4 regions of the Clostridium sp. CS1-1 genome follow, and region 4 is predicted to be linked to each of the others. Evidence: riboswitches for the same ligand, from Rfam matches in the RefSeq annotation. Region 4 holds a riboswitch; each other region holds the start of a gene.
The links. Region 4 has a riboswitch for cyclic di-GMP ahead of AC0N0V_RS04675 (sensor domain-containing diguanylate cyclase). Riboswitches for the same ligand answer to the same signal wherever they lie in the genome.

Region 1: another riboswitch for cyclic di-GMP. It lies ahead of AC0N0V_RS12910 (methyl-accepting chemotaxis protein); the one in region 4 lies ahead of AC0N0V_RS04675 (sensor domain-containing diguanylate cyclase).
Region 2: another riboswitch for cyclic di-GMP. It lies ahead of AC0N0V_RS21710 (type II secretion system protein GspG); the one in region 4 lies ahead of AC0N0V_RS04675 (sensor domain-containing diguanylate cyclase).
Region 3: another riboswitch for cyclic di-GMP. It lies ahead of AC0N0V_RS18845 (carbon storage regulator); the one in region 4 lies ahead of AC0N0V_RS04675 (sensor domain-containing diguanylate cyclase).

What each region holds. Positions count from the first base shown of each region.
Region 1 covers NZ_CM148680.1:2,725,048-2,732,663, forward strand. Annotated here, with positions in the region: gene AC0N0V_RS12890 (ABC transporter permease) at 1-653, opposite strand, end outside; gene AC0N0V_RS12895 (ATP-binding cassette domain-containing protein) at 646-1,566, opposite strand; gene AC0N0V_RS12900 (sensor histidine kinase) at 1,813-2,742, opposite strand; gene AC0N0V_RS12905 (response regulator transcription factor) at 2,739-3,437, opposite strand; gene AC0N0V_RS12910 (methyl-accepting chemotaxis protein) at 3,683-5,386, opposite strand; cyclic di-GMP riboswitch class II at 5,491-5,573, opposite strand; gene rpsR (30S ribosomal protein S18) at 5,816-6,070, opposite strand; gene AC0N0V_RS12920 (single-stranded DNA-binding protein) at 6,091-6,525, opposite strand; gene rpsF (30S ribosomal protein S6) at 6,538-6,825, opposite strand; gene AC0N0V_RS12930 (hypothetical protein) at 7,134-7,367, shown strand; gene AC0N0V_RS12935 (DUF3810 domain-containing protein) at 7,564-7,616, opposite strand, start outside.
Region 2 covers NZ_CM148680.1:4,570,054-4,577,669, reverse strand. Annotated here, with positions in the region: gene groL (chaperonin GroEL) at 1-382, shown strand, start outside; cyclic di-GMP riboswitch class II at 990-1,073, shown strand; gene AC0N0V_RS21710 (type II secretion system protein GspG) at 1,435-1,938, shown strand; gene AC0N0V_RS21705 (prepilin-type N-terminal cleavage/methylation domain-containing protein) at 2,036-2,614, shown strand; gene AC0N0V_RS21700 (prepilin-type N-terminal cleavage/methylation domain-containing protein) at 2,787-3,380, shown strand; gene AC0N0V_RS21695 (type IV pilus modification PilV family protein) at 3,475-3,930, shown strand; gene AC0N0V_RS21690 (pilus assembly PilX N-terminal domain-containing protein) at 3,963-4,418, shown strand; gene AC0N0V_RS21685 (prepilin-type N-terminal cleavage/methylation domain-containing protein) at 4,415-5,668, shown strand; gene AC0N0V_RS21680 (GspE/PulE family protein) at 5,735-7,405, shown strand; gene AC0N0V_RS21675 (type II secretion system F family protein) at 7,419-7,616, shown strand, end outside.
Region 3 covers NZ_CM148680.1:4,003,039-4,010,654, forward strand. Annotated here, with positions in the region: gene AC0N0V_RS18835 (flagellin N-terminal helical domain-containing protein) at 30-854, opposite strand; gene AC0N0V_RS18840 (carbon storage regulator) at 1,059-1,235, opposite strand; gene AC0N0V_RS18845 (carbon storage regulator) at 1,507-1,677, opposite strand; cyclic di-GMP riboswitch class II at 1,759-1,842, opposite strand; gene AC0N0V_RS18850 (acyltransferase) at 1,957-2,481, opposite strand; gene AC0N0V_RS18855 (DegT/DnrJ/EryC1/StrS family aminotransferase) at 2,499-3,617, opposite strand; gene AC0N0V_RS18860 (NAD-dependent epimerase/dehydratase family protein) at 3,610-4,578, opposite strand; gene AC0N0V_RS18865 (glycosyltransferase) at 4,602-7,616, opposite strand, start outside.
Region 4 covers NZ_CM148680.1:1,040,369-1,047,984, forward strand. Annotated here, with positions in the region: gene AC0N0V_RS04660 (hypothetical protein) at 1-404, shown strand, start outside; gene AC0N0V_RS04665 (site-2 protease family protein) at 558-1,202, shown strand; gene trmB (tRNA (guanosine(46)-N7)-methyltransferase TrmB) at 1,504-2,139, shown strand; cyclic di-GMP riboswitch class I at 2,563-2,648, shown strand; gene AC0N0V_RS04675 (sensor domain-containing diguanylate cyclase) at 2,756-3,964, shown strand; gene AC0N0V_RS04680 (hypothetical protein) at 4,507-4,716, shown strand; gene AC0N0V_RS04685 (sensor domain-containing diguanylate cyclase) at 5,191-6,375, opposite strand; gene AC0N0V_RS04690 ((Fe-S)-binding protein) at 6,778-7,431, shown strand; gene AC0N0V_RS04695 (bifunctional transcriptional activator/DNA repair enzyme AdaA) at 7,447-7,616, shown strand, end outside.

The DNA.
Region 1 (7,616 bases), 1.7 Mb from region 4:
ACCATACTAGCAGTTATTGGTTCTGTACTATTGTATTTATCAAGGGGTACCACTGGAATCATAGTTAAAGTTGATGGTATAACAAAGAAATATTCGTTGTCTAAATTAAATGCAACTACGTCTAATATCCAAAGAGAAACACCATATATAATTGGGACTATTAAATTTCTACTTAAAGATGCGATAAGTACAGTAATAGGTACTAGAGCTGATTGAAACATTATTATATAGAAATTTACTTTTAAGTAAGTGAAAATTATATTATTAGTTAAGTTTTCATGAGGTACAGTTAACCCTAAAACTATAGTTAAACAAAACTTAAATATATAAACTGCAGCTATAATAATTATAGTTACAATAATTTTACTCATAAATATTTTAGTTCTAGTTGTAGGATATGAGTACAACTCTCTGGCCGTATTATCTGTAAATTCTCTTGAAACTAAAGATGCTGCTACAACTACAAATACAAGAATAAAAGTAAAAGATGAGCTTATCTGCTCTCTAAACATATATTTATTCCAGTTTAGAATAATTCCATTATTTTCTTGAACCAAAAACAGTAACGGAAAGATAGCACATACTCCAAGCAATGTTGGAAAAAACCTTAGTCTTTTAATCTTTAAAAATTCACAATATATCATATTAAGCATTTTTAACCCCTCCAGTAAGTTTTACAAAATAATCTTCAAGAGTATCCACCTTAACATTTAATTCTTCTACATCAACATTATTATTTATTAAAACCTTTGATATTTCAGACGTCTTATCTAATTTTTCATAGACCCTTATAATATTTCCTTCCGATATTTTATAATCAAATATACCCAACTCTTTTTCTAAAATAACAGCTGCCTTTTTATCATCCTTTACTCTTATATTTACATAATGCCTATTTCTCTTTTGCATTTCTGAATACTCTATTTCTTCCAGCAGTTCACCTCTATGGATTATTCCAATCTTTGTTGCTAGCTGTTGAATTTCTCCTAATATATGACTAGATATAAGAATAGTTATCTCTCTCTTTTTACATAGATCAATTAATGTTTCTCTAATGGATTTTATCCCCAGAGGATCTAGTCCATTTGTTGGTTCATCTAATATAATAAACTCTGGTTTGTGAAGTATAGCTCTAGCGAGTCCTAATCGCTGCTTCATTCCTAGTGAAAACTTCTTTATGGTTTTCTTTTTTATTTCCTTTAGATCTAATCCAACAATATCTAAAGCCTCTTTTATATATTCCTTATTTTCTATACCCATCATTCTTCTGTGTATCTCTAAATTTTCTTCTGCTGTAAGATTAGGATAAAACCCAGGTGTTTCTATTATAGCTCCAATCTTCCCATAAATATCTCTTGGAAAATGGCTTTCACCGAACAACTCAAACTCTCCCTTTGAAGAATTTATAAGTCTCATTACCATTTTTAAAGTAGTAGTTTTTCCTGCTCCATTTTCACCCAAAAATCCGTATATTTCACCTTTATTTATCGTCATATTTAAGTTATCTACAACATTAATATTTTTATAGGTTTTAGTTAAATTATAAGTTTTTAATATATGCTCCACGTCTTCGTTACCTCCAAATTAAATTTTAATAAGCAAAAGGACTATACTCTTAATATAAAGCATAATCCTTACAATCCATTTACTGATTTCTTACAAATTTCTTAAATACAACTAAGCAAATCCGCCTCAAATCCAAACCTAGACTTATCCCCCCGGAATATATTATTAACTTTCTTAGATGCCGAGCCTTACAGATAACTAAAGATTATTAATAGATGGGAAGATATGCCCATATTAATACTGATCTTAAGTCACTACTTTATTGGTTTTATCTATAGGCAGCGAAAAAGAAAAGGTCGTCTTTTGGTACGGTATACTAGTTACTTCAATTTCACCATTTTGTTTTTCTACTAGTTTCTTAACTATAGTAAGTCCTATTCCACTGCCTTGTAATTTTCTATTTCTTGATTTTTCAGCAGTATATAATCTTTCAAAAACATAGTTAATATCCTCTTTAGGTATTCCCTTACCTTTATCCCAAACATTAATATACACCTTATCCTTATATTGCTTCACATCAATCCCTATAATCTTGCCATCTAAACCATACTTTAAGCTATTAGAAACCAAATTATTTAAAATCCTATTTATTGCTTTTTCATCTCCTAAAGCGTAGATATCTTTATCTGGAATATTAAATACAGGCTCTATACCATGCTGAATGAAATCACTGTAAAATAAGATTACATTTTGTCTTATTATCTCTGACAGGTTAACTCTTTTAATTTCTAGCTTTGAATCATTGGATTCAATCTTAGATAACTGAAAAAACTCTTCCATTAAATCTTTTAAATTATTACCTTTTTTCTCTATGATTTCTATATATTCTTTTTTCTCCCCTTCATTTATATTGCGATCTTTAATGAATTCTACATATCCCAGTAACGAAGTTAAAGGAGTTCTTAAATCATGTGAAATATTAGAAATCATCTTTTTTCTATCTTCTTCATAATTTTTATTTAAATTTAATACCTTTTGAAATTCATCAATAAGCATATTTAAATTAATAACCAATTTACTAACAGCCTTATTATGGTTCTGTAATCTAACTCTTTGATTAAAATTTCCTAACACAATTTCACTTATAATTTCTGATATATTAAAAAGCTTTCTGTTTTGATTAATTATAATCCCAATAAGAAATACTATTATTACAATTAAAGGAATATATATCATTTTCCATCACCTAACTTATATCCAATACCCCAAACTGTTAATATATACTTAGGTTCATTAGGGTTATCTTCTATTTTGCTCCTAAGTCTTCTTATATGAACCATTACGGTGTTATCATCTCCTATATACTCTTCTCCCCATACGCTATTAAAAATCTGAACCTTCGTAAAAACTTTATTTGGATTTTCAAAAAACAGCTTCAATATCTCCATTTCCTTAGCTGTAAGATTAATCTCTTGCTCGCCCTTTGTAACTACATATTTTTCTAAATTAAAGCTTATATTTCCTTGTACTATAATGTTTTCCTTCTTCTTTTCAGTATCAAAATACATACATCTTCTTAGCTGAGCTTTTACTCTAGCTATCAATTCAGCCACTGAAAAAGGTTTAGTCATATAATCATCTGCACCAAGCCCTAAACCTATGATTTTGTCTGTTTCCTCTCCTTTTGCTGATAGTATGAGTATAGGTACGGTACTCTTTTCTCTTATCCTTCTCATAACCTCTATACCATCAACATAAGGAAGCATTATATCCAATAATACAATATTGAACTTATTACTTTCGAATTCCTCTAATGCCTTTTTACCATCAAAAACTGAGGTAACTTCATACCCATCTCTTATCAAAGCTTTAGATATTAAACTATTAATTTCTTCATCATCTTCAACTACTAAAATTTTTATATTTTCCACAGTTATCACCTCTATGTAATTATACCATATTTGACAATTTTTAATAATATTTTACTTTTCTTTCTTGAATAAAGGAGTTAACTAAGTGCAAAGCCAAAAGCCTGAATCCAGCTTAGGATACAGGCTCATATAATATATTGTCTATTATTTTTCATTAAATTTATAGTTTCCCATCCATACAATCAGCTATGTTTATGCTTTAGCTTCTATATCTGATAAAACCTTTGGTAGCGCTACATTACACTCTACTTATCTTCATAAATTTGAAATCTATCTATATATTTTACCATTCGCTCTGTTATATCAGTTAACTGCTCAGCTGAACTTGCTATTTGTTGCGAAGAAGCACTTATCTCTTGAGAAGAGGCTGATATTTCTTCTACAGAATATAAAATATTCCCTGATGCAGAAGATATGTCTTTAGTATCTTCAATTATCTTTTGCTTTTCTTCATTAATGACAATTATGTTATTGTGTATATCACTAATTTTAGGAAAAATTCCTTCTATATAGCTTATAACTGTCTTAAGACTATCTGTAGACCTACCAAGCTTTATCATCTGATTATTAAGCTTATCGTTCATATCATCTGATGTCTCAGTAATCAAATCCCCCTCACGTAAGACAACTTCTATCAAAGAAGTTATGTTCTGTGCTGAGTTCTTTGATTGTTCTGCTAGTTTCCTTATTTCTTCTGCAACCACTGAGAATCCCTTTCCTTTTTCTCCAGCACTTGCAGCCTCAATAGCCGCGTTTAGAGCAAGTAACTCCGTTTGATCTGCAATACCATTTATGATATTGGTTATTTTACTGATTTCGTTTAAGTGTATACTAAAGCCTTTTATTTTATCTCTTACATCATCAAAAGATATATTTACATCTTTAATTGATTCTTCAAAATTGACTAAGTCCTTATCACTTTCCTGTGCTTTATTATTTATAATCTCAACCTCAGAATTTAACCTCTCAGCCAATGATGAAATTTGATTAACTTTCCCTCCGAAGTTATCTAATATATTACTTATAACTGACATTTGTTCCGACTGTACACTTAAGTTTCTTGCACCATCTTCAATGGATTCAGCAACCGATTCGGAACCAACTGCTAGTTCTTCTGATATTGCTGATAGATTTTCTGTCTGCCGACTTACTCTATTTGAGGTTACCCCTATATCTTCAATAATTTTTTTAATATCCATCCTAACTTTATCAATATATAGAGCGATATCCTCAATTTCGTCTCCACATTTAACACTTATTGGAGCTGTTAAGTCCCCTTTAGACATTCTATCAAGTCCATGTTTAATTTTACCTACATTTAATGATATTTTCTTTGATAAGTGAAAACTCATTAAGGCAGTTAAGATGGATATAATAAAAGCTGTAGCTATAAGACTTACATACATAATCTTTTTGGTATATGTATGTAGATGTACATCTATATCTGCTCCTACAATAGCTATAATCTCATCTGAAGAGTTTTTTATAGGTGCATATCCAGATATAAGTACACCATCTCTATCTTCTACAGGGTTTTTTGAATAAGTTATTTTTCCTCCAAATGCCTCAGACATTTCTTTTTCTAAATCGTACTTTTCTCCAATATCGTCACTTTCCTTTATATTTGCATCCACTAAAGTGTAAGCACTGTCATCTTCTCCCTTTCCTAAAATATACAAAAATTTTACATCTGTATCATTTTTATACGTCATGAGAGAATCCTTTATTTCTTTATATTCCTTACTGTCCATAGACTTACTTTTTATAACCTTGTCTACCTTATCACCATCAATAGAACTCACTGCTTTACTAGCACAGCTTGCCACATTTTCTTGTATCTTTAAAAATACATGCCTAAAGATAAATAAATTAGTTGTAAACAGTATAATCATTGAAATAACAAATATTAACCCTACTCTTTTTAGTATTTTAAAGCCTAACTTTCCCATAAACCTTATATGATGCAGGTAACTACATCAATATTCCCCCCTTCGAATATATAGTATTAAAAAAGGCCTGAATTTTAACAGACATTATTATGACGTCTGTGCAATAAATACAGGCCGGTTGCACCATTAACTCAAAGCTTTCAAGGTACCCATTTACAGAAAGCTCTTCATCGTTTCCATATAATTTAATTTTAAGTAATATAAACCATAAACATATTACCATATAAGGCTTTAATTTTCAACAATTTTTGTGATTTTCAAGCATACTATCACATTATGTAATATCATTAGTTCTGCTTCTATCATAGCTCTTACTGAAACCCTTTATTTTAAATATCTACCATCATATTTCTCATGGAAAAAAGTTTTAAATTCATGCTAAATAAAAAAAGCCGAAGAATATCCAACGTATATTCTTCAGCTTTTGCTTTACTCAGTTGTAAATGGTAATAATGCTATGTTTCTTGCTCTCTTTATAGCATCAGTAACTGATCTTTGATGCTTAGCGCAAGTACCGGAAATTCTTCTTGGAAGAATCTTTCCTCTTTCAGTAACATATTTTCTTAGTTTATTTATATCTTTGTAATCTATAAATTCAACTTTATCCATGCAAAAAGCACAAACTTTTTTTCTTGCTCTTCTCATTTTAGCTGAATTTCTTCTTCCGCCTTCTCTATCTGCCATGCTTATCCCTCCTTACCTCTCTAGAATGGGATATCTCCATCATCTACTGGAGTTATATCCTGTCCATATGATGTTTCTTCATTACCAAATCTTCCAGAATGATTGTCATTGAATGATGGTGCTGCAGACTTATTCTCACTTCCCCATTCAAGGAACTGAACTTCTTCTGCAATAACCTCAGTGACATATCTTTTGCTACCGTCTTTGGCATCATAACTTCTTGTTTGAATTCTACCGCTAATACCTATAAGTTTTCCTTTACTCATATAGTTTGCTGTAGATTCAGCCTGTTTTCCCCATACTACTATAGGAATAAAGTCGGCTTCTTTTTGTCCGTCTTTAGAAAATTTTCTATCAACGGCAATTGTAAAGGTGGCAACAGCTGTACCAGACCCTGGAGTAAATTTTAACTCTGGATCCTTGGTTAATCTTCCAATTAGAACAACTTTATTCAATTAAAACACCACCTAATTTTCATTCTTAACTATTATGTGTCTTACAACAGCATCTGATATTCTGAAAACTCTGTCTAACTCTTTTGGTAATTCAGGGTTAGCAGTAAAGTTTACTAGAGTGTAATATCCTTCGTTAACTTTGTTTATTTCATAAGCAAGTTTTCTCTTACCCCAAAAATCAACGTTTTCGATTACTCCTCCACCATTTTCTATTACGCCCTTAAATTTTTCAACGCTAGCTTTAAAAGCTTCTTCGTCTAATGAAGGGTGTAATATGAATATAGTTTCATACTTTCTCATTAGATTTCACCTCCTCCCCTTGGACTGACGGCTGTGATTTTTCACAGCAGGGACTACAATTCTGTATTTTATCACGAATTAAGTGAAAAAACAACATATTTTTTCTAAATCTAGTCCGTATTAACATAAAATAAATTTTTCAAGTGATTTTATACTAAAATCGGCGGTCAAGAGAAATATTACTATATATTTTTATATTTCATTAAATAAAATGCTTGATTATACTAACAATAATTATAGGAACTAAGAATTGTTCATAGAAGAATTTGATGCACAATTATAAAAATTAAACTTGGGAGGTGATTTTTATGGATTTAAGTACTATTAAAAAAGTTGAAGATTTAACTATTATGAGCGATGTAAATAGGCGTTTAGAACAAGGCTGGCTACTTATAGGTACATATGCTAATAATTATGACCATTTTTCTTATCCAAGCGAAAATACTTTTCACTATGTACTTGGTCTTCCTGACGGAACTGAATATTTAGAAACTCCTCTAGATACTAACTATGATGATCCGGATAAACTGACTACTTTATAATATCAAACTAAGAATGATCCTATAACATTAAGTATTGACTCAAGATACTGCAAAGCAGATTTTGTCAGCATCCCGAAAACAAATTGTTAACGATTTGTTTTTGTTCTTGTAAATATTTTCATAAAGATCTTTCTATTAAAGATTTTTAATTGTAAATAAAAAGGTCCACTAGCATTGAATTTGCTAATAGACCTTTTTACTTTCTATATTCAGCTAGCAGTAAATCAACCATTTTTCCATAACTCTCTA
Region 2 (7,616 bases), 1.5 Mb from region 4:
TTACATTAACGTAATTCCACAAGTATCTGAGTTAACTTCTGACGTTATAGATATCAAAGTTGGTATTGATATAATCAGAAAGGCTTTAGAAGAACCAGTAAGACAAATAGCTACAAATGCTGGTGTTGAAGGTTCAGTAATAATTGATAAAGTTAGAAACAGTGAAGTTGGAGTAGGATATGATGCTTTACATGATAAATATGTAAACATGTTAAAAGTTGGTATCGTTGATCCAACTAAGGTTACAAGATCAGCACTTCAAAATGCTGCATCAGTAGCTGCAACATTCTTAACTACTGAAGCTGCAGTAGTTGATATTCCAGAAAAGAATGCTGCTCCAATGCCAGGGGCTCCAGGAATGGGTATGGACGGAATGTACTAAGATTGAAGCAAGATCTTAATTCAGATGGGGGTTCTTTTACCCCATCTGAATTTTAGAGCTGCGAATGCATGGCTTACTTGGCGTTGATCTCCCGCTTAAAGAAAAGCAGAGAACCCAAGTCTTTGATTTGGTGCAAATCGCTTTTACAGAGTGCGTGGGAGGTCTACGACAAGTTAGTCAGGTTAAATTAAAACGTCATGTGTTTTGCACATGGCGTTTTTAGCTTTGTAAAGAGCATAGAACAAAAGCCACTAGTAAAACAGCTCTTCGATGCTGTTAATTAATTTGTTTAGTTCTAAGACTTGCATATGTAGAAAATAATAAATTTTTTTAAACTCGCTAACGCTCAGACAATAAAAAAATTTATTATTTTCTATATATGCTTCGTCAAGAACTAATACAAATTAATTAAATGCATTTTCAGAACTATTTTACTAGTGGCTTTTGTTGACACTTATGATACCATGGTTAAAAGTATTTATAATTTTATTGATACATTATTTTTATGACTATACTCAATATTTCAATTTAATATTACAGTAATTGTAAATTTATATTGAATTAATAATATATGGATGATAAAATAAATTTAGTATATTATAAATAGTAGTTTAAGGGAAACAAAGAAGTACATGCTTTATTTGGGCATCTTGCATGTATGGAGTAAGTGATGCAACCGACCCCTATATTCGTAATAGTTTTATGGATATAGGGTTTTATTTTAATGTAAAATGGTAATTTTTACAATTAGTTTTAAGGACATGCCTGTTTATATATTATTAAGAATATAATAATATAATAAACTTAATTACTAACTTTTAGTGATTCCATTGTTGGGAGAGTAAAGTAACATGCTTTATGATTAATAGTGTTTATTGTTGGTATGTAAACATAGTGCAAAGTTTCCAATAAGTAATAGCTAATGAATAAAAAATATTTTACGATAATTATTTTAGTAACTGCTTAATTAGGAAATAGAGATTTTAGCAGTAAAATCTTTATTACATAAATAATAAATAAGTTCTTATTGAAAGGAAGGGGTTTTATTGAAAATGAAACAAGCTGTAAAAAAAGGTTTCACATTGGTAGAATTATTAGTAGTTATAGCAATAATAGCAATACTAGCAGCAGTGGTAGCACCAAATGCCTTTAAGGCAATTGAAAAGAGTAAGGTATCAGCAGCAGAGTCTGATTTTAGGGCAGTTAAGACAGCAGCATTAAGTTTTTATTCAGATACTGGTAGTTGGCCAGGTAATAGTGCCGCTGTAAGTGGATTCGTAACCGATCCAACAGGGTTCCCAGGTTGGAATGGCCCATATATGGAGAAGTGGAAGAGTACAGATCCTTGGGGAGGAGACTATAATTTTGTTAGTGGTGCTGATGGAACCTCTACGTATGGATTAACTAGTAGTACAAAATCATTAAAGTTAGAAAATGTGAATAGTGCAGCTGTACTAAAATTAGAAGCTGATTTAGACGGTGGAAGCTCAACTAATACTACAGGTATTGTAAGATCATCAGGAACTACAGTATATTTAGTCATTTCTGAACAATAGTATTAAAACTAAATCTTAGTTTTTTAACATTCGTTTAACTTAGTTCAAGTTGTGTTAAGTTAATGTTGGTTTATAAGTAAGCAGTAAGAGGGGAATTATGAAATTTAGTATGTATAATAAAAAAGGATTTACTTTAGTAGAATTGTTAGTGGTGATTGCTATAATAGCTATACTAGCGGCGGTGGTAGCGCCTAATGCCTTTAAGGCTATTGAAAAATCAAAGATATCCAGAGCTAAGTCAGATGCTAAAGCTCTTAGATCTGCAGCGTTAGCTTACTATTCAGATATGGGGTTCTTTCCACCTGATGTAAATAGAGGGATTGATCCAGGGTTTATGACTAAGGATGGTGCATTAGCTAATTCAGGTTTGAGCACAAATCAGAAAGACGCCATCACGAATAACTGGAATGGTCCATATCTTGATAAATGGCCAGATAAGACCCCTTGGGGAGGTAAATATGACTGGAATCTATGGCAAAGTAATCAAAATAGAAATGGAAAGACGGTTAGCTCTGGTGTATATATAGGCATAACAGCCTTGAGCGCCAATGACACTGCTTCAAAAGTTCCTACAGAAGCAGAAAAAGCTTTAATAGCCGAGGGGACTGATGAAGATGGGCAACAAAATGGCGAGGTATTATTGCTTTTGGTAAGAGGTAGTGATTACGGATTCTAAGTTTGCAAGTAAAGGTAAGGCGGCTATAAAGCTAACATACGAAAAAGTTTAATTCTAAAGTACTTAAAGTATATTAGTTGAAAGTTAGTGCATTAATTTTAATGCACTAATTTTTGAATATGTAAATAAATCTAAGCTAAGTAACTGGGATAATTTAAATTGGGGGGCAATTATGTTAAATAAGATTAAAATAAAAAAAGGATTTACATTGGTGGAATTGTTAGTAGTAATAGCAATAATAGCAATACTAGCAGCGGTAGTCGCACCAAATGCTTTTAAAGCAATTGAAAAAAGTAAAGTTAGCAGGCTGGTTGGAGACTGTAAGGCAGTGGAAGCAGCAACATTGCATTACTATGGAGATACAGGTGAATGGCCTCGTATAATTAATATTGGGCAAACAAATAAGGAGTGCTACTTAACAAGTCCAAGTGATAACAGCATAACAGGGGTTAATGGATGGAATGGTCCTTATTTAGAAAAATGGCCTACAAATCCTTTCAATTCCGGAGCTGAAGAGAGTCAATATAATTATCAATTAGATTATAGAAAAGTTAGTGGTAAAAATAACTTAGTGTTAGAAATATCATTAAATGGAGTAAGTAACTCAGATGAAGTTGCTGATATGTTAGATAAAACTATAGATAACTCTGATGGTGCAGCAAAGGGTAAAATTCAATGGGCAAGTACCAGTTGGGTTACATGGACTATGGTGGAGAATGCTGAAAATGTAAAAGATAAAAATGGTGGAAGTGTTACTGCGCATTAATATAATCTAATTAGTTGAAAGCAAGTTAACTATATAGTCATTTAGAGTTTGAATGATTATATAGTTAATTTTATAGAAAAGAGGTCATAGTTATATGCTTAAAAATAGAAATAAAAGTAAAAAGGGATTTACATTAATAGAAGTTGTAATAGCTATGCTTTTAATCAGTATCACTGTACTTATTTTTTCTAATGTATCCTATGTTGGTATAAAATCATCTAAGACCAGTGAACAAAAGTTGAACTCTTTAATAATAGCACAAAATGAATTAGAGAAAATTAAAGCAAATAAGAGCGTACTAAATAACTTCATGGAACTACAGGAGTTTCTTACTAAAAGTGAAGGATACACCTACTCTAATGATATATTTTATAAAAGCTTAAAGAAAACAGATGAAAAATATGCTGGAGAAGTTTCGGAAGGAATAAATTATGATTTAACACTAACTTTAAATGAAAAAGCTCAGGATCTTATAGATATAAAAATTGAGGTTAAGCCTCAAGATAATAACTCATTTAAATTAGGTACAACTTTATATTTCGGAAAATAACAAAAACTTATTAGTTATAGGGGATTATGCCTATGTATAATATAAAAAAGATAAAAAAAGGAAGTGCTCTTTTTATAGCAATGCTTGCAGGGTTGATTTTAATATCACTAAGTGGAATATTATTGACTTCAGTGAATAATGAAATGAGAACCAGAAGAGCATCAGAAGAAAGACAATCTGCGAAATACCTTGCGGAAGCAGGGATAGAACATGCAGTGTACTTGTATAATAAAAAAATTAAAGAGATGAATGATCAAGATAAATACGAAGAAATAAATAGCTTTAATAGTGAAGAAGTAGATAGTAATTTATTAGGTATAAGAGATATAGGAAATTATGTTTTTAGTTATCAATTAGATAATACATCACAGGAAAAAAAGGGAGTTATAAAATCTGCTGGTACTACTATGAAAGGTACCAAATATGGACTAAAAGCAATTATTAATATAGAAACTGGAGAAATTGAAAGTTGGCAGGAGGATAAATGAGAGCATATAAAAAAGGGTTTACTTTAGTAGAATTAATGATATCTGTAACTATACTTGGAGTTATTATTGCCATAACCTATGATGTTATTAATTCCTCTAATTTATTTTTTAGCAAACAAAACAGTAATATAAAAAACAATGAAGATATTAGGGTAATAAATACATGGTTAAATAAGGATCTCCAATCTTCTAGTAATTTTATTGATAATAGTCAAAGTGATGATGCTAAAGCTGGAAAGGTACCTATTTATGAAATTGGCGACGTAAAGTATTATAAAATATATACAGGAAAAATAAATGATGACAACTTATATAGAATAGAGCGACATTCCAGTAAAGATGGAAAAATAGTTTTGGTAGAGAATGTATCTGAAGAAGGATTTATCATAAAACTTGACCAATCTAATAATTTTTATGAAGTAACATTAACATTAGAAGATAAGTTTAATAGTAATAAAAAAAATAACTTTATAGTCAGCACTATGGAAGATGTAGTTATAACTCCACCAGAAATACCAGGTGATAATGGCGGAAATGAAGGAGAATTAGGTAATCCATTTATCGATAAGAATGGTAATGAGATATTTGATGGTGAAGACTATAGAATTACTTTTGATAGCAATAATGTATATAATACGTACAGTGATGAAAAGTACACAAATTCAGGTTGGAAACTAGTATTTGAAAAAGATTTTTCAGGATCTTATGCTATTATAGCGCAAGGAGGAATTGTCTTAAAAAATGATGTTGATATATCTCCTAAGCCAGGAAATGGTGATTTATATATTAATGCTCCTAATATAACTTTTAGAGCTGGAAGTTCTTTTAGCGTAAATGGTAATTCAAGTATAAGTGTTTTAAAACAATTTCCAGAATGGATTAAAGTTGCTGCAGAAACAAAAATGGCAGTTAATTTTGTTATGTATAATCCTACCTTAAATCTGAAAGGGAATAATAGCTCTATAAACATTAATGGAGCTGCAGTTCATATGACTCCAATATATCCACCTAATCCATTTCCACCTGCTGATAATGATAATACAGAAAATAAAAATAGAATAGTAAAAATAGAATCTAATACTGGAAATGTAAATATAGAAGCAGCATCATTATCTATTAATTATGGTGTATTTGATTTGAAAAATAGAAAAAATTCTAATGTTAACTTAAAAGTAGGAACAGCTGATATCAGCACAGTAGTAGTGAAAGGTCGTGGCGGAGTTTTTCAAAATGGTCAAAGAGTAAAGTAAGTATTTATTAATTATGTGATGTAGAAATATAATATGCAAACTATTGGTTCTAGAAAGGAGTATACTATGGCTAAGGTTAGAAAAAGATTAGGAGAAATTCTAATAGACTCAGGGTTAATAACAGAGGATGTACTAAACAAGGCCTTAATTATCCAAAAACAAAAAGGTGAAAAACTTGGTGAACTTCTAGTTAATGAGGGCTTTGTTACAGAAGAGCAAATCGTAGAAGCTGTTAAAAGACAGCTAGGCATACAGTCAATAAACTTAGGCAATATAACAATAAAGCAAGAAATTATTGATATAATTCCAGAATCTATGGCAAGAAAACATGAAATTCTTCCTGTGGATATAATAAATGGACAGCTTTTAGTAGTTATGAGTGATCCACTAAACTATTTTGCAATTGAAGATATTAGGGTCGCTACAGGATATGTAACAAGGGTTGCTATAGCGTTAAGAAAGAGTATAATTGAAAATATAGAGAAATATTATGGAAAAAATAGAGCACAGGAAGCAGCAAATGATTATGGAAAGGTTTATGGCTATAGAAATAATATTCATCAGGAAGAAATAGAGGACGAAACTGCAGCACCTATAATTAAATTTATAAACACTATACTGGAAAATGCAATCATTAATAATGCTTCAGATGTTCACATAGAGCCAGATGAAAACGAAATGAGAGTAAGGTTTAGAGTAGATGGTGTTTTAAGAGAAATCATGAAGATAAATATAGGTATGCTTGACCCTATAGTCAGCAGACTTAAGATAATGGCAGGTTTAAATATTGCTGAAAAAAGAATACCTCAAGATGGAAGAATTAACTTTAGAGCAAAACAAAAAAATATTGATTTAAGAATTTCTCTTGCCCCAACTATGTTTGGTGAAAAAGTAGTTATGAGAATTCTAGATAAGACAAATTTTTCTCTTACTTTAGAAAAAGTTGGTATAGAAAAAGAAGATTTATTAAAATTAAAAAGGATTATTTCTAAGCCTCATGGAATAATATTAGTATCTGGTCCTACAGGTAGTGGTAAAACGACAACATTATATTCTATATTAAGTATTCTTAATGATGTTTCTAAAAATATTATTACAATAGAAGACCCTGTGGAATATTACTTTAAGGGAATTAATCAAATGCAGGTCAATAATAAAATAGGTTTTGATTTTGCAGCAGGATTGAGAAGTATACTAAGACAGGACCCAGATATAATTTTAGTAGGTGAAATAAGAGATGAAGAAACTGCTGAAATATCAATAAGATCAGCGCTTACGGGCCATTTAGTTCTTTCAACTATTCACACTAATAATGCGATAGGTACTATAACTAGATTAGAGGATATGGGTATGGCACCATTCTTATTATCTTCTACAGTAATAGGAATAATAGCACAAAGGCTTATTAGAAAAATATGCCCTAACTGCGCGGAGGAATATACTAGTGATGAAAGAGAAATGAAAATGTTAGGCTTGAGTGGTCCAACATTATTAAAAAGAGGGACAGGGTGTAGTTTATGTAGTAACACTGGATATAAAGGAAGAACAGGAATTTTTGAAATAATAGAAATTGATAGGGAGATAAAGCTATTAATCGACAACAAGCAGTCGGAGAGTATAATAGAGGGTAAGTTGAGGGAGAATGGCACAAGGCTTTTAAGGGAGGCATGTGTATCTAAGGTTATAGAAGGTATAACTACTACAGAAGAAATGCTTAGAGTAACTTATGGATATTAGAGGGTAAAGTAATATGCAGAAATTTATATATAAGGCCTACGATTCTAGTTTAAATATAGTAACAGGAGAAATTGAAGAAGAAGAAATAGAAATTGCAAGGGAAAAGATTAAAGTTAAAGGATTATCCATTATTGATATAAGAAAGAAAACAGAGCTTAAAAATTTAAGGATTTTTAAGAGAAAAATGAAGAATGAAGAAGTAGCTGCATTT
Region 3 (7,616 bases), 2.1 Mb from region 4:
AATAAATTTGGTATGTCTAAAATCCAAAACTATCTTAATAATTGTAGAACACCTTGAGGCGCTTGATTTGCTTGTGCAAGCATAGCTTGAGCAGCCTGTTGTAAAATATTATTTTTACTGAAGCTCATCATTTCCTTTGCCATGTCTACGTCTCTTACTCTTGATTCTGATGCTTGTAGGTTTTCTGAAGCTGTGTTTAAGTTATTGATTGTATGCTCTAATCTGTTTTGGATTGAACCAAGGTTAGCTCTTTCCTTTGAAACGGCAGCTATAGCACTATTTACAGAAGTAATTGCTGTTTGTGCATTTGTTGAAGTAGAGATAGATGAAGCTGATAAACCTAATGTAGTACCTGAAGCTCTCATATCATTTATTTTTAATGTTATGGTTTGATTTGCATTTGCTCCAACCTGGAAATCCAATCCAGTTGTTGCAAATGAACCTGACATAAGAGTTTTAGTGTTAAATTGTGTCTGAGTTGCTATTCTAGAGATTTCTGATTTTAATTGAGTAAATTCAGAATTTAAAGCTGCTCTATCTGCTGATGTATTTGTTGCAGTTGATGATTGAACTGATAATTCTCTCATTCTTTGAAGAATTGAGTGAGTTTCATTTAAAGCACCTTCTGCAGTTTGTATTAATGAAATACCATCTTGAGCATTTCTTGATCCTTGATCTAAACCTCTGATTTGTCCTCTCATTTTTTCAGAAATAGCTAGTCCAGCTGCGTCATCTCCAGCTCTGTTAATTCTTAAACCTGAGCTTAACTTTTCCATTGACTTTCCTGCTGCACCAATGTTAACTCCCATATTTCTGTGAGCATCCATAGCATTAAGATTGTGATTAATTATCATAATATTTTCCCTCCTTGAATTTTAAAGTGGACTTCCTTTTCCACTGTTTTATTTATAGTTAAGCTATTTAAGCTTACTAACTAAATTTATTGATTTTTTCTTTTGACTTATCATTTAACTAAAAAAGGAGTTAACTATCCTGCCCTTCCAGCATCCTGCTGAATTACGAGAATAGTTAACTCCTCCTGAGTTCTTAATATTAAATTATTTGCTTATAGCCACTTTCTGCTGCTCTTCCCAAACTTCGCCCCTAACAATCTTAATATCCCTAGGTGCATCAACAGCTAGTCTTAAATCACCATTGTCACTCTTTACAACTTTAACTTTTATGTTATCTCCAATTACTATGTATTCTCCCGGCTTCCTGCCTACTACTAACATAATTCTCATCCTCCTTGAATCGAAAAAATGGACGATTAATAAGCCTATCTCTTATTTGCCTCCTGCAAATTTAGATAAGTTTATTAATCGTCCATGATTATTTCATAATTTAATTTTCTTACTTTTATTTTCGTTTCTCTTAATAAAAACTTTATAGTAATTTTTAAGTTTTTTACTTAACTTTTCTATTACTTATATTTATCCTATCGATATGTTTACTTTAAACTTTATAGTTTTTTTAAATTAAATATTTTTTATTAATAGAATATTTTTAAAAATTCGAATTATTTTCCTTATCAAGAATTTCTCCTCTTACTATCTTAACATCATTAGGCGCCTCTATAGCTAACCTCAGTCCTCCTACTTCATTTTTTATAACTTTTACTTTAATATTTTCGTTTATTACAACATATTCTCCTGGCTTCCTGCCTAAAACTAACATATTTTCTCCTCCTTGAAATAAAGAATACCTAAAATAAATAAAGGCCAATTAAAGTTATTAAATTTCTAAATAAATTTAATAACTTTAATTGGCCGGTTGCACTAATAACTCCAAATTTCTAAAGTGACCAAATACAAGAAATCTTTCATAGTTTCCAAAACAATAATATTATATCATCAAAATTATGGAACTTCAACAAGGTATTGGTTAATTTCAATTGAGGAATTTCTTTGTATAATATTTTACTAATTATATGATTATGAATATTCATAGTATACTTCATTTTCTTTCTTTTATTACTTTAGCTGGTACACCTACAGCTATTGAATATTCCTGAATACTTTTATTGACAACTGCATTTGCACCAATTTTACATCTCTTACCAATAGTTACTCCTGGTAAAATTACTGCACCTATTCCTATATTACAATCATCGCAGATGGTTATCGGAAAAAATTCTAAGCCTGAAAATAATATTGGCGTATCTATTCCTAGTTCTTTATGTCTTGCGCCATGAATCTTTACCATAGGTCCTATCCCTACATTTTCACCTATAGTTACGCCACCAGCTCCATGTATAAAGCAATTCTGACCAATCCATGTATTAGAGCCTATAATTAGCTTAGAATTATAATATCCCTTTAATATTGTATTGTGTCCTATATATACGTTATCTCCTATTTCAATATTTTCAGGATGAAATATCCTAACGCCGTCTTCAATTATTACATTGGTTCCGCACTTACTTAGGCTTTCTTTATTAGGTAATCCATTCCCTTCACTCTTCCATTGTTTGTATGCCATACTTTCACCTCTTTAAACTAAATTTCTTTATTGAATTGATACAAAACCTTCTCCAGTTCCGACACAATATATGTTATAGTCTCATGTGTAAGTTCACTATGTAACGGTAATGCCAATCCTTGTTCATATGCATAAATTGAATTATTAAAATCACTACCATTATAATTATATTTGTCTTTATAATATGGCTGCTCATGCACAGCATAGGCTCCAAAGTTTGTTTCTATTCCTCTATCTTTTAGTTTTTTGATAACCAAGTTTCTATCAAACTTCTTGTTTAAAAGTACATGATACGTTTGCCACACATGTTTACCATAGTCCTTTTCAACCGGAAGAGATATTCCAGAAATAGAGCTTAATAATTCATTATACCTGCTAGCTACTTTTGCTCTTACTTCATTAATCTTATCTAATTTTCTCATCTGTACTGTACCAATGGCTCCTTGAATGTTTGTCAGCCTATAATTAAAACCGGCATCGACAAACTGTGGTTTTCCATTTATGTAAGTTAAACCATGGTTTCTAAGTATTCTTAGCTTATCAGCAATCTCATCATTGTTAGTAACAATAATTCCACCTTCACCAGTAGTTATAGCTTTCCTTGGATGAAGACTGAAACATCCTATATCTCCTATAGTTCCAGCCTTTTTATTTTTGTATTCCGCACCTAGAGCACATGCTGCATCCTCTATTACTTTTAAATTATATTTTTGCGCTACTTTCATTATTCCATCCATATCTGCACACTGTCCAAACTCATGAACAGGGATTATTGCCTTTGTTTTTTCCGTAATACTACTTTCTATTTTATTTGCATCCATACCTAAAGAATCTAATTCAATATCTACAAATCTAGTTGTAGCTCCTAAAAGTTCTACTACATTTGATGTAGCAGGAAAGGTGAAGTTAGGTACTATAACTTCATCTCCTGACTTTATATTTAGAGAAGCTAGTGCTAGATGCAATGCTGCTGTTCCACTACTTACTGCTATAACATGTTTTGCACCAATATATTTCTTTAATAGATCTTCTAGCTCCTCCACCTTATCACCATGAACTAAATACTTGGAGTCAAAGACTTTTTTCACTTCTTCTAATTCCTCTTCTCCTATATCTGGCACTGCAAGTTTAATCATTTTTAACACCCCTATACCATTCTATGGTCTTTTCAAGTCCTTTGCTCAAATCATACTTTGGCTCATATCCTAACATTCTTCGTGCCTTATCAATGCTCGGAATTCTTAACTCCACATCTACGTAATTTTTAGGTACATATACAATTTCTGATTTTGATTTAGATATTGTTCTTATAAGCTGTGAAAGCATTGAAATTGTAACAGTACCTCTTGGATTTCCTATGTTAAATGTGTTTCCTATTGCCTCTTCTTTCTCTAAGCAAAGCATAATACCTTTTACAAAATCTTCTACGTAGCACCAAGACCTTATCTGATCACCATCTCCATGAACTTGAATTTGTTCATTTCTTATAGCTCTAGTTACAAACTGATGTATGGCACCTTCTCCTACTTGACCTGGTCCATATATATTGAATGGTCTAACTGATACAATTGGAAGCCCATATTCTTTATAATAACTATGTGCTAAGTGCTCTCCCGCTAATTTACTTACAGAATAAGTCCATCTCGCTTCGCCTACCGGTGCAAGATTCGTCGTACTAATTTCCTCTACTTTATAAGCGTAAGAACCAAACACCTCTGATGTTGAGAAGTCAATAAATCTATCTATATTATTAATATAATCTTTTAATGCCTCCAAAAGGTTATAGGTTCCTATCATATTTACCTGCATAGTTTTTACAGGGTTTTTTATTACAGTATCTATGCCTGCAACTGCAGCTAGATGTATAACAATATTTGGCTTAAATTTATCTATAGTTGACTTTAAGAAAGAAAAATCTAGTATATCTCCTTGCACTAATTCTATATTTTCCTCGCTTAATAAATTTGTATTTTTAATAGAGTTCCTATTTAGATTATCGTAAATTAGAATTTTATTGTTTTTATAAAGTAAATCACAAATTTTTGTGCCGATAAATCCAGCTCCACCAGTTAATAATATCTTTTTATCCTTAATCATTTTTATCCTCCGTTAATCTGTTGTTAGACTGACTTGTATAAATCTAATAACTGTTTTGATATTAGATTCATATCGTGATATTTTTCAACATATGCTCTTCCTTTTGTACCAATAGTATTTAACATTTCTTTGTTATTTATCATGTATTCAATCTTTTCTTTAATGTTATCTGGATTTGCAGATACTATTGGAAGTTCCTTAGGATATTTTTCTTTCATATAATCACTTATCCAACAGATCACCGGTTTTCCCATCGCCATAGACTCTATAGCAAATAATCCATAAGCTCCTCCATGTAATTGATCAATTATTAAATCCGCTTTCTGATAAACTTTCTTTGCTTCTTCATGAGGCATACCCTGAACTAACTTAAACTCAAAATCATACTTTTCCTTTAGCTCTTCAATAGCTCTTAAAACATATTTTGTTCCCTTAATTTCCGGAGCTGAAGGTGCATGAACTATAAGTAATTTATTCTTGTTAAAATTCCTTACAGTGTATTTTTCTAAATCTATGGCCTGACTTACTAAATGAATATTTTCGTAAAAATCCTTTACATATTCGTAAAGTTCTAAATCAGCAACTATACAGTGTGAGATATGCTTTGATAAAAACTCTAGCCTCTTTTTAATGCTATATTCATCTTCATTTTTAACTTTTATATAAGGGTTAATCTTTACCGCCCTAGAATACATTCTTACATCCGATCCCCAATGATTCATAAAAACCTTTTTTCCTAATTCATTTAATAAAGGTAAATCAGAGTTATCTAACGCTAAGGTACTGCCAAAGTGAAAATGAAAAATATCATTTTCTGAAATCATTTTACAAGCAAACTTCTTAGTTTCAAAATTACCAGTCTGAAGATCCTTAAATGAACTTATATCTAATATGTAATCAGACCTATAGCCTAAATAACTTTCGTAATAGTTGACAGACTTAGCATCAACCCCCAAAGCTTTAAGTCCTGATGTAATTGTATTCATTTGATTAGCTATTTCCATCGTCCCGTTTAATACTTTTAAGTTATTATTATCGATAGGCTTTAAGTCAGCTATTATATCATTAACATTTATACTACTATCAGGATTAAATAATTTAGCTTTACTATATAGTTCTACAGCTCTTTTCTGATCATTCTTCATATTTGTAACATAACTTAGATTGTATAGTAAATCTCCATTTTGTGGTTCTATCTCTAGTCCCTCTTTTAATATAATCTCAGCTTCATCAAGGTTATTCTGCAGTACTGCTATAACAGCCTTCATTGAATATATTTCAAAATCTTGATTAACGATTTCTTCATACTGATTAATAAGCTGTTTGGCATTATCTATATTTCCTTCGTCAATCAAAGTCTTTATGCTTTCTTTTACTTGTTTTTTATAATTTTCAAAGCTTTCCCTTGATGCCTTATCAGTTTTTACATTAAATAACTCATTTTTATATATATCAATATACTTGGCTAATGCCTCGTAAGTATTTACAGCTTCAATCATATATTCTACTGCTGATTTTTTATCCTTCTCTTTAAGAAGTTTATGTATCATGTAAATTATAATGAAAAATCTATCCTGTTGATTACTTATACTTTTGTAAATTCTCTCTGCTTTTTCAACCTGATATATTTGAGATACAAAGTTAACTCCTAAATTAATAAAATTATTAAAAATAATTTCGTACTTACTATCTACTTCCTCCTTATCGTTTATATTAATTAGCAACAGCATAGTTGTCATAGAAATAAGTACTTTTAAATCTTCTAAATCGGTTAAATCTTTATTTATGTTTACAATATGATTCTCAAATATATCCATAAACTCACTGTGTTTTTCTATTAAATATTTAATTATGTTTCTTAAATTTACTTCTTCTACAGGTTTTAATAAATCAACTATATTGTTTACATCATTTTTCAAGTTTATAAATGCTTCTGCATAAAATACAGGTTCTTTATTAAAATCTATTTTTTTAAATAATAATTTTGTTAAATTTATTTTTTCGGCCTTTTTATCACTCAATCTTTCCTTATTAAGAATACTATATATATCATCACCTGAACTAAATTTTCTATAGATTTCTAACTTCTCTTCTTCATCAAAATTCTTCATTTTTTCTTCTAAGGTCAATAAAAAGGTATCCTTATCTTTTTTATCTACTAAATCCACATATACATTTTTTAATTCAGAATAACTATTTAATTTTGTTAATATGCCAATACTAGAATATATTTTTTGATTTATATTAGTTATATGTTTATATTTATCATAAGCTTGAATATATTGTTCATTTTGTAGATAATACTGAGCTGCTTCAAAATAAATAGTAGATTTAGAATCATTATCTATATGATACATTATTATTGTTAAGTCTTTTGATATCTCTAATTCATTATACTTATCAACTAGCTTAATATATTGTTCAAAATACCTTATAGAATCTTCTTTGTTTCCTAGCTGCTTTTCTGCTAATCCTAAAAGATAATACATATCAATATACTCGTCATTAAATTTTATAGTGTTTTGACCTATCTTTACCGTTTCTTGAAATTCTCTGTTTTCAAAAGCAATTCTAGCATATGATGCATAGATATATTTATACACTTTCCGTTCATTTAAAGATTTATTTTTTAATATTTTATGTGCTTTCCTGAATTCCTTTAATGACTCTTTTTTCTCACCATGCATATCATAAGTTATGCCTAACTGATAAATATAATATAAATTTTCAGGATTCTTTTCTAATTCTATTTTTAATAGTTCTGAAGTTCTCACGAATTTTTTTTCCATTAACTCTTTATCGGTACTAACATACCCAAAATGAGTTAGACTTATATCAATATTTAAATTTGGTCCTTTAAAAACAGGTTGATTATGAACTGCACCTTCGTATCTAAACTCACTGTCATTTTTAAATATTCTAGGTGACAATATTAGATTATACTTATTTTCATCTTTATAGTTGTACAGATTCTTTACTTGCAGCATAATAGTGTTATATTTATTCATTTCATCTGAATTCAATAAGTAAATTAACTT
Region 4 (7,616 bases):
AACTTGTATATGAGGACTTGACTTACAATAGAATATTAGTAACTGGACAAAATAATCCAATAACTATAAATGGAGTAGAAAAACTGTCATTAATAGCTGTTGATGATAATGACAACGTCTATGTAGGAGAAACTCAAGAAAATAAGGTTACTAAAATATATTATGGAAACATAAAGGATGATCCAAGTAAGTTTCAGATGGTAGATTTAAGAATGGCAGTAGGAAAAGAGGATATATTTGTTAACCCTCAAGGTAAAATTTATATAAATGATAATCTAAGAGGGGTTGTAAAAGAGTTCGGAAGTGGTAAAGAATACCTTTACGCTGGAAACTTTGTTCAGATGTATGATGGTGGATCTATATCAGTAAGTGATGGAAAGCTTGTAAAAACTTTATTTAACTAAAGAGAAGGGATTAGTGAAAGTATGTGTCACTAATCCTTTTTATATAACTGTGAATGTTTTCTTAATTTACATCACATTTGTTGAGTATTAGTGTTGCTTTTGTTATAATTAAGATACTTTTAGTGGAATTGATTAAAGAAGGGATGATTTTGTTTGAATAATTGGTTATTAGGAAAAATTCTTATAATACCAGCAATATTAATAGGACTTACTTTTCACGAATATGCCCATGCTTTTGTTGCAGACAAACTTGGAGATAAAACGCCAAAGTTTCAAGGTAAGCTTACCTTAAATCCGTTTGTACATATAGATATATTAGGATTTATAATGATATTAGTAATAGGATTTGGATGGGCAAAGCCTGTAGAGACTAACCCAAGTGCTTTTAAAAATAGATACAAGGATGATTTAAAGGTGTCTATAGCAGGACCAATTGCAAATTTAATAGTAGCCTTTGTTGGAGCGATACTTATGGGTCTTCTGTTGAAATTTGGATACAATGCTTTAGGTTCAACTCCTACTCTATATGCAATATTAGTTACTATACTTAGAGCAGTAATTAGCATAAACTGTATGCTTTTTATCTTTAATCTAATACCTATTCCAGGGCTTGATGGATTCCATGTTTTAAGGGACTTATTTCCATCTGCTTATTACAAGATATCTGATACTTTTTACAGGTATCAACTTATAATACTTCTTATTTTTATTGCAACTCCATTAGTAAATTATATTGTAGGAATTCCATCAGCATTTTTATATAATGCGCTGACAAGAATTGCTGGAGCTATGATGTAAGTAATAATTAATGGGAAATTAACAGTTGACAATAAAGGTTAATTTTTGTTCTTTGTGGAAAGATTCTTAATTAAGTTTGGTAGAAAATATATTTAATGTAGATAAAATTAAATTAGAACTAAATTTAAGAATTGAACAGGTAGTGGTTAACAAGCTGCATAATGGCGATTTGCCTTATGCAGTAATTTTTGTGCAATTATTCTTAGTACATAATTGACAATATTAACTTTAAACTGCATAATTATTTTGTAGAAAATATATAATTAATGTAGAATTTTATTTGTAAATCAGGAGGAATTTCATGAGATTAAGAAAGAAATGGTGGGCTAGACCTGAGATGGAATCAAGTCCTTTAACTATAGTAAATCCAAAAGAATATAAGGGTAAATGGCATGAGGAATTTAAGAATAATAATGATATATACTTAGAGCTAGGATGTGGAAGAGGAAAGTTTATATCAACTCATGCCGAGCAAAACCCTAATATAAATTATATAGGTGTGGATTTAAAAGATGAAGTAATAATATATGCTCTAAAGAAATTAGTTGAAGCTGAATTAGAAAATGGAAGGGTCATCCCTATGAATATAGCTGGTATATCAGAAGTATTTGATAAGGATGAAGTAAGTAGAATTTATATAAACTTTTGTAATCCATGGCCGAAGGAAAGACATAACAAAAGAAGACTTACACATACAAAGTTTTTAACAGAGTATAAAAAGTTTTTGAAACCAGGTAGCGAAATATGGTTTAAGACAGACGATGCTCAGCTATTTGAGGATTCACAGGTTTATTTTAAAGAGAGTGGTTTCAGCATGGAGTACTTGACTTATGACCTGCATAAGAGTGATTTCCAAGGAAATGTTGTTACTGAGTATGAAGAGAAATTTACTTCACTTGGCATGAAGACTATGTTTTTGCTAGCTAAGTTATTGTAGCCCCCAAAAATAGTTCTGACACTTAAAAAAGAGTCCTTACAATGAAAAAAAAGTTCTGACAAAAAAACGGAATAAACATAGGAAAAGAATCCACATTTCTGGAATAAACTAAGCCAGGGATGTGGATTTTTTATTGGATTTTTTCTTCCCTCTTTTCATTCAAGCCATAAAAGATTGATATAAGGATTGACATCAAACTGCTGGAAGGCTTGAAAATAGGGAGATTAGAGACATGAGTGAATCTCCGAAGGGGGAATGTATGGAATAAAGAAGCCTTGAATTATTGATACAATTACTCTATAATCAGACTAAATGATTGAGAAAATTATTGAAAAGTTATTTTTCTGCATAATTTAATCAAAGTTTGTCAGTAAAGCATGGAGAAAATGAAAGAGAAAAATTTTTAAAATTAAAACTTTTAAATCAATTAAATGGCAAATTCAGCGAAAGTTGGAGACGCAAAGCTACGAGTCTAAAGTTTTTAATGCTATGATAGTCGGGTTGCAAATAGGTATAACTATTATGTTATAAGCTATAGCAGTCTGAGGTATGTGCTATAGCTTATATTTTTAACAAAAATTTTATTATATAAAGTATTAAAGGATTTGGTGTTGACATGGAATGTTTAGAGAAGGGCAATTCAATTTGGGATAGTATAAAAAAAGAGATTACGTTTGAATTAGATAGCAGTAATTCAATTATTGATATAAGTCATAACGTAGTTAACATATTGGGATTTCCTCATGATGAAATGATAGGGAGGAGCATTTTTGATTTTATTAAAGATGAGGAAATTCATTCTAACCTTAATTTGAAATTTGTTGACAATATAGACATGCTCTTTACACATAAGAATGGAAGTTTAGTATACATAGAGTTACAAATTAAAATAATAGAGGATGATTGTGGAAAAGTTCTTAGGAAATATGGTTCTATGATTGATATATCAAGATACAAGAAGATTGAACAAAGAGAACAAAAATTAAGAAATGTACTTGAAAATGCAAAGGATATAATATATCGTTTTCAAATTGTTCCTGAACCTAAGTTTGTTTATGTTAGTCCAGCTATTGAAGAAGTAGTTGGATATGAGGTGCAAAACAATTATGATGACTATATGTTCGTTTTTAAGGTTGCACATCCAGAGGATGTCCCAATTTTAATTAAGAAAATGAATAATGAATTAGATTATTCAAAACCAATTGAATCAAGATGGGTTCATAAAAATGGTAGTTGCATTTGGATAGAAGATTATGTTACACCAGAATATGATAGTAATGGAAACCTTATAGCATTTGCAGGTGTTTGTAGAGATATTAGTAAGAGAAAAGCATTAGAAGAAAAGCTGAATTATTTAACTTATCATGATAGCTTAACAGGGTTGAAAAATAGAACCTTTTATGACAAACAAATAGAAGAACTGAATACTCTAAATAACTTACCAGTTGGAGTAATTGTTTGCGATTTAGACAACCTTAAGGTAATAAACGATACTATGGGACATGGTAAAGGTGATGAAATTATTAGGATAGTCTCAGACCTGTTATTATCTATAGAAAATAAGGATATATCTGTTTCAAGAATAGGTGGAGATGAATTTGTAGTTATAGTTAGGAATACTGATAAATCTGGAATAATAGAGCTTTGCAAAAATATTAATTCATTAATTAAAAGTTATAATATGGTTAATAAAAAATGGTCAATTCAAATATCTATTGGACATGCCTTTACTGAGAATTCGATTGGCAAAATGGAAGAAACTTTTAAAAATGCAGACAAAGATATGTATACTAATAAATTACATAAACATAAAAAGATAAAATAGATAGTCGAGTTAAACAAATAATATCAGATGTAATTGGAGAATATGTATTATGAAAATAAATTCTGCATGTAGGTAATAGAGTTGTTAAGAATATAGAGGAAATATTTGTTCCAAGTTTATATTTAAAATTCAGAGCAAGTATCAGAATAGAAAGAAATCTTCGGAGAAGAAGATAACACTACATCAAATAGAATGATGAAACTAGACTGAGAGATGTTGAAGCAATATTTAATGGAGAAAAGATAACTAATTTTAATGGGAGCAAAAATGCAATTAGAGACATAGAAAATCATAAAGAGCTTTGTCAGGATATTTTTAAGTTAAGTAAGGAAACTAAAATGAAGCTATCTATGGATATAATTGAGAGGGTTTATTTTGTTCTAACGGGAAATAAAGTGGCAACAGAAGAGTATGAAATCCTAAGTTAATTAGTACAAGACATTAATAATATTGAGATAGATTACTGCAATGCATTAGAGATAGTCTGCTATTTTTACTGTTACTCTCAAACTGTAAGCAATTATTATGGCAGGGGGGGCAGAATGTTACTTAATTATCTTCTTATGGCTAATAATCTTCCACCAATTATCATGTTTTATTTAGATAAAGAACAGTATCATTTAGCGTTAGAATATTTTAAGGAAACGCAAGGGATAGATAAAATGATTAAACTTTTAGATGGCCAGGCATATAAGACGTGGGTTAAGGATTATAACTTAAAAGTAAAGAGTCTTAAAGACTTTTTCAATTAGAAGTAGGCGTATTAACAAAACAAACTCTTTTCACAGTTAAAAAATCATTCTACGAATAAAAAAACGTTCCATAAAGTATGAGCAAAAATCAGGAAACTCTCCTGAGTCTTCATGCTTTTTTTAACATCCATCATTCAAGCTAACATTAGCATGAAAATAGTTGGAATAAAAATCAGGAAATTAAGCAAGAGAGAACTGTTGAAAGGCTTGAAAATAGACGGATTTATAGAATGAGTTTTTAGCAGGGAACAAAGTAGTCTAATAATTTTAAGCTTAAGCATTAACCAGATATACGCTTAAAATTCTAAGATGAGAAATTCAAATTGCGTTCCGAAATAGAAATAATGAACAGTTGTTAAAAATACAAAAGGTGTTTGAACGAGTTTGATGTTAGACTATAAAGTATGGTCTAAGGGAATTAATAATAATTTAAGTATATATGATGTTATTAAAAAAACAAGATGACTTTTATTATCATCTTGTTCCCTTCTTTTTCTCATACTTGTTTTTATACATGTTTTTATCGGCTCGGCTTAGTTGTTCAGGAATGTTTTTCGATGACGAAGAATATGAAAAACCTGATGATAGATGAATTGGCATTTCATTAGTTTTGTTATATTCTTCAATCAAAAATAGCATTTTAGAATACATACCCTCAGCCTCTTTGGGAGAAGCATTAGGAATAAGAATAATAAATTCATCGCCACCGTTTCGTACAATTGTATAATTTTTACTGAAAGTATTAGTAAAAAAAGTAGAAACATTTTTTATTAATATATCTCCTTTTTGGTGTCCCAAGCTGTCATTTATATATTTTAGATTATCCAAATCACATACTATAACACCAATAGGAACATCAACTTTACTGGTTAGTGTTTCTATCTGCTTATTAAGGTATGTCCTATTGTATAATCCTGTTAATCCATCATGATAACTAAGCTCTTCCAATTTTTTTTCTAATTCTTTTCTTTCTGTAATATCTCTACTAATTCCTTCAACAGATATCAACTCTCCATTAATATTAAAGTTTGGTATTAAATAATCTTCAATCCAAACGTAGTGGCCATTTTTATGTCTATGTCTTACACGAAAAGCCTTAGAAAAATCAGCATGTTTATCAACCTTACTTTGTTGTATTTTGATATCATCTTCATGTATAATATTAAATACTAAATTGGGGTCATTATAAAATTCGTCTACGCTAAATCCCAGGATGTTGGCAACAGAAGAGCTAAGATATGTAAACATTGGTTTAGGTAGAAGTTGATATCTGAAAACAATGTCTTTAGCATTTTCAATCATCTTAAGTAAACTATTATATTTTTTCTCGAAATCAATATAACGACTAATTTCAAAACACGAAAGTTCTAATCCAATATTTTTATTATTGGCATCATATAAAGGATTTGCTACTAAATCCAAATATAATTTTTCACCATCTTTTTTTGAAGCTGAAATTTGAATATTTGAATTGATAATTATGCTATTAAAATCACAGTCCAAATATTTATTTATATAAGTGTTTAGAATTTCACTAGCAGTAAAGCCTAAAAGATCATAACAGTTAGAAGAAATTGAAGTGATTATTCCTCTATTATTTAGTTCAATATGTAACTCTCTTAATGTTTGAAATTTTTTAATATTAACAAGTAAGTTCATTTAGTATTCCCCCAAATATTAAATTTGCAACGATTCAAAATAAGTAAATTTCCATATATATCATATAAACAATTATAACTATAGCAATAGAGATTTTCCATGTAATTTATTGGAAGGAAGGTGATTATCATTCAGGTCTTTTGAGCAAAATTAATAGCTAAGAATATCATATTATACTTATTAAGAAGAGATAGCTGATATTTTGAATGAAAGTTTCAAGATGCAAAGGGAAATATGTAAAAAGGTATGTTATCGAATTTAACATATCTTTTTCAGAAGAATAGTTGCTAGATAACTTTACTTTTATTCTTACACAAAATTACTTGATGGAATATAGGAAGATTTATAGTTATAGTTCTTGTAAAATATGTTTGTGTTAGAATAATTGCTGGGGGGATTGAAATGAAACAAGTCTATGCACCAGGATGTGCGCTTATGATTTATAAGCCTGAGCTTGCAAAAAAAGTTTTGCAGTTTTTAAATAGGAATTTAGGAACTATTCATGAACATCTAACATGTTGTAGGCATGAACCTAAACTTGAAAGTGGTACACAAGTAATTAACACTTGTGCAGGTTGTGATAGGCGGTATAGAGAACTTTATAATGAAATATCTACTACATCGCTTTGGGAGATTTTAGCTGAAAATAACACTTTTCCTTTTCCTAATTATAACGGTATGGAAATGTCTATACATGATGCTTGTCCTACACGTACAGAGGAAAGAGTACATTCTGCAATAAGAAAACTTCTTGAAAGAATGAATATAAGGATTATTGAACCGAAAAATACCCGTACTAAATCGGCGTACTGTGGTGACAGTTTTTATGGCAAACTACCTTTAGAACTTATAAAGGAGCAGATGAAAAAACGTTCAAATGAAATGCCTTGTGAGAATGTAGTAGTGTACTGTGTATCCTGCATTAAAGCAATGTATATAGGAGGTAAAAAGCCACGTTATATTGTAGACCTTTTATTTGGAGAGGAAACAGGAATTGGTACTTATGAACTTGAAGCATGGCATGATGAATTGCAAAAATTTATAGATGAACATTGATAAAGGAGAAACCTCATGAAAGAATCTATGAAAATTTCAGAAAGTGAAAAATGGGATGCTGTTGTAAAGTGTGACAGAAACTATGATGGCTTATTTTTATATGGGGTAAAGACAACAGGAATTTTTTGTAGACCATCCTGCAAATCAAAAACACCAGTGCGAAAAAATGTGATTTTCTTTGATGA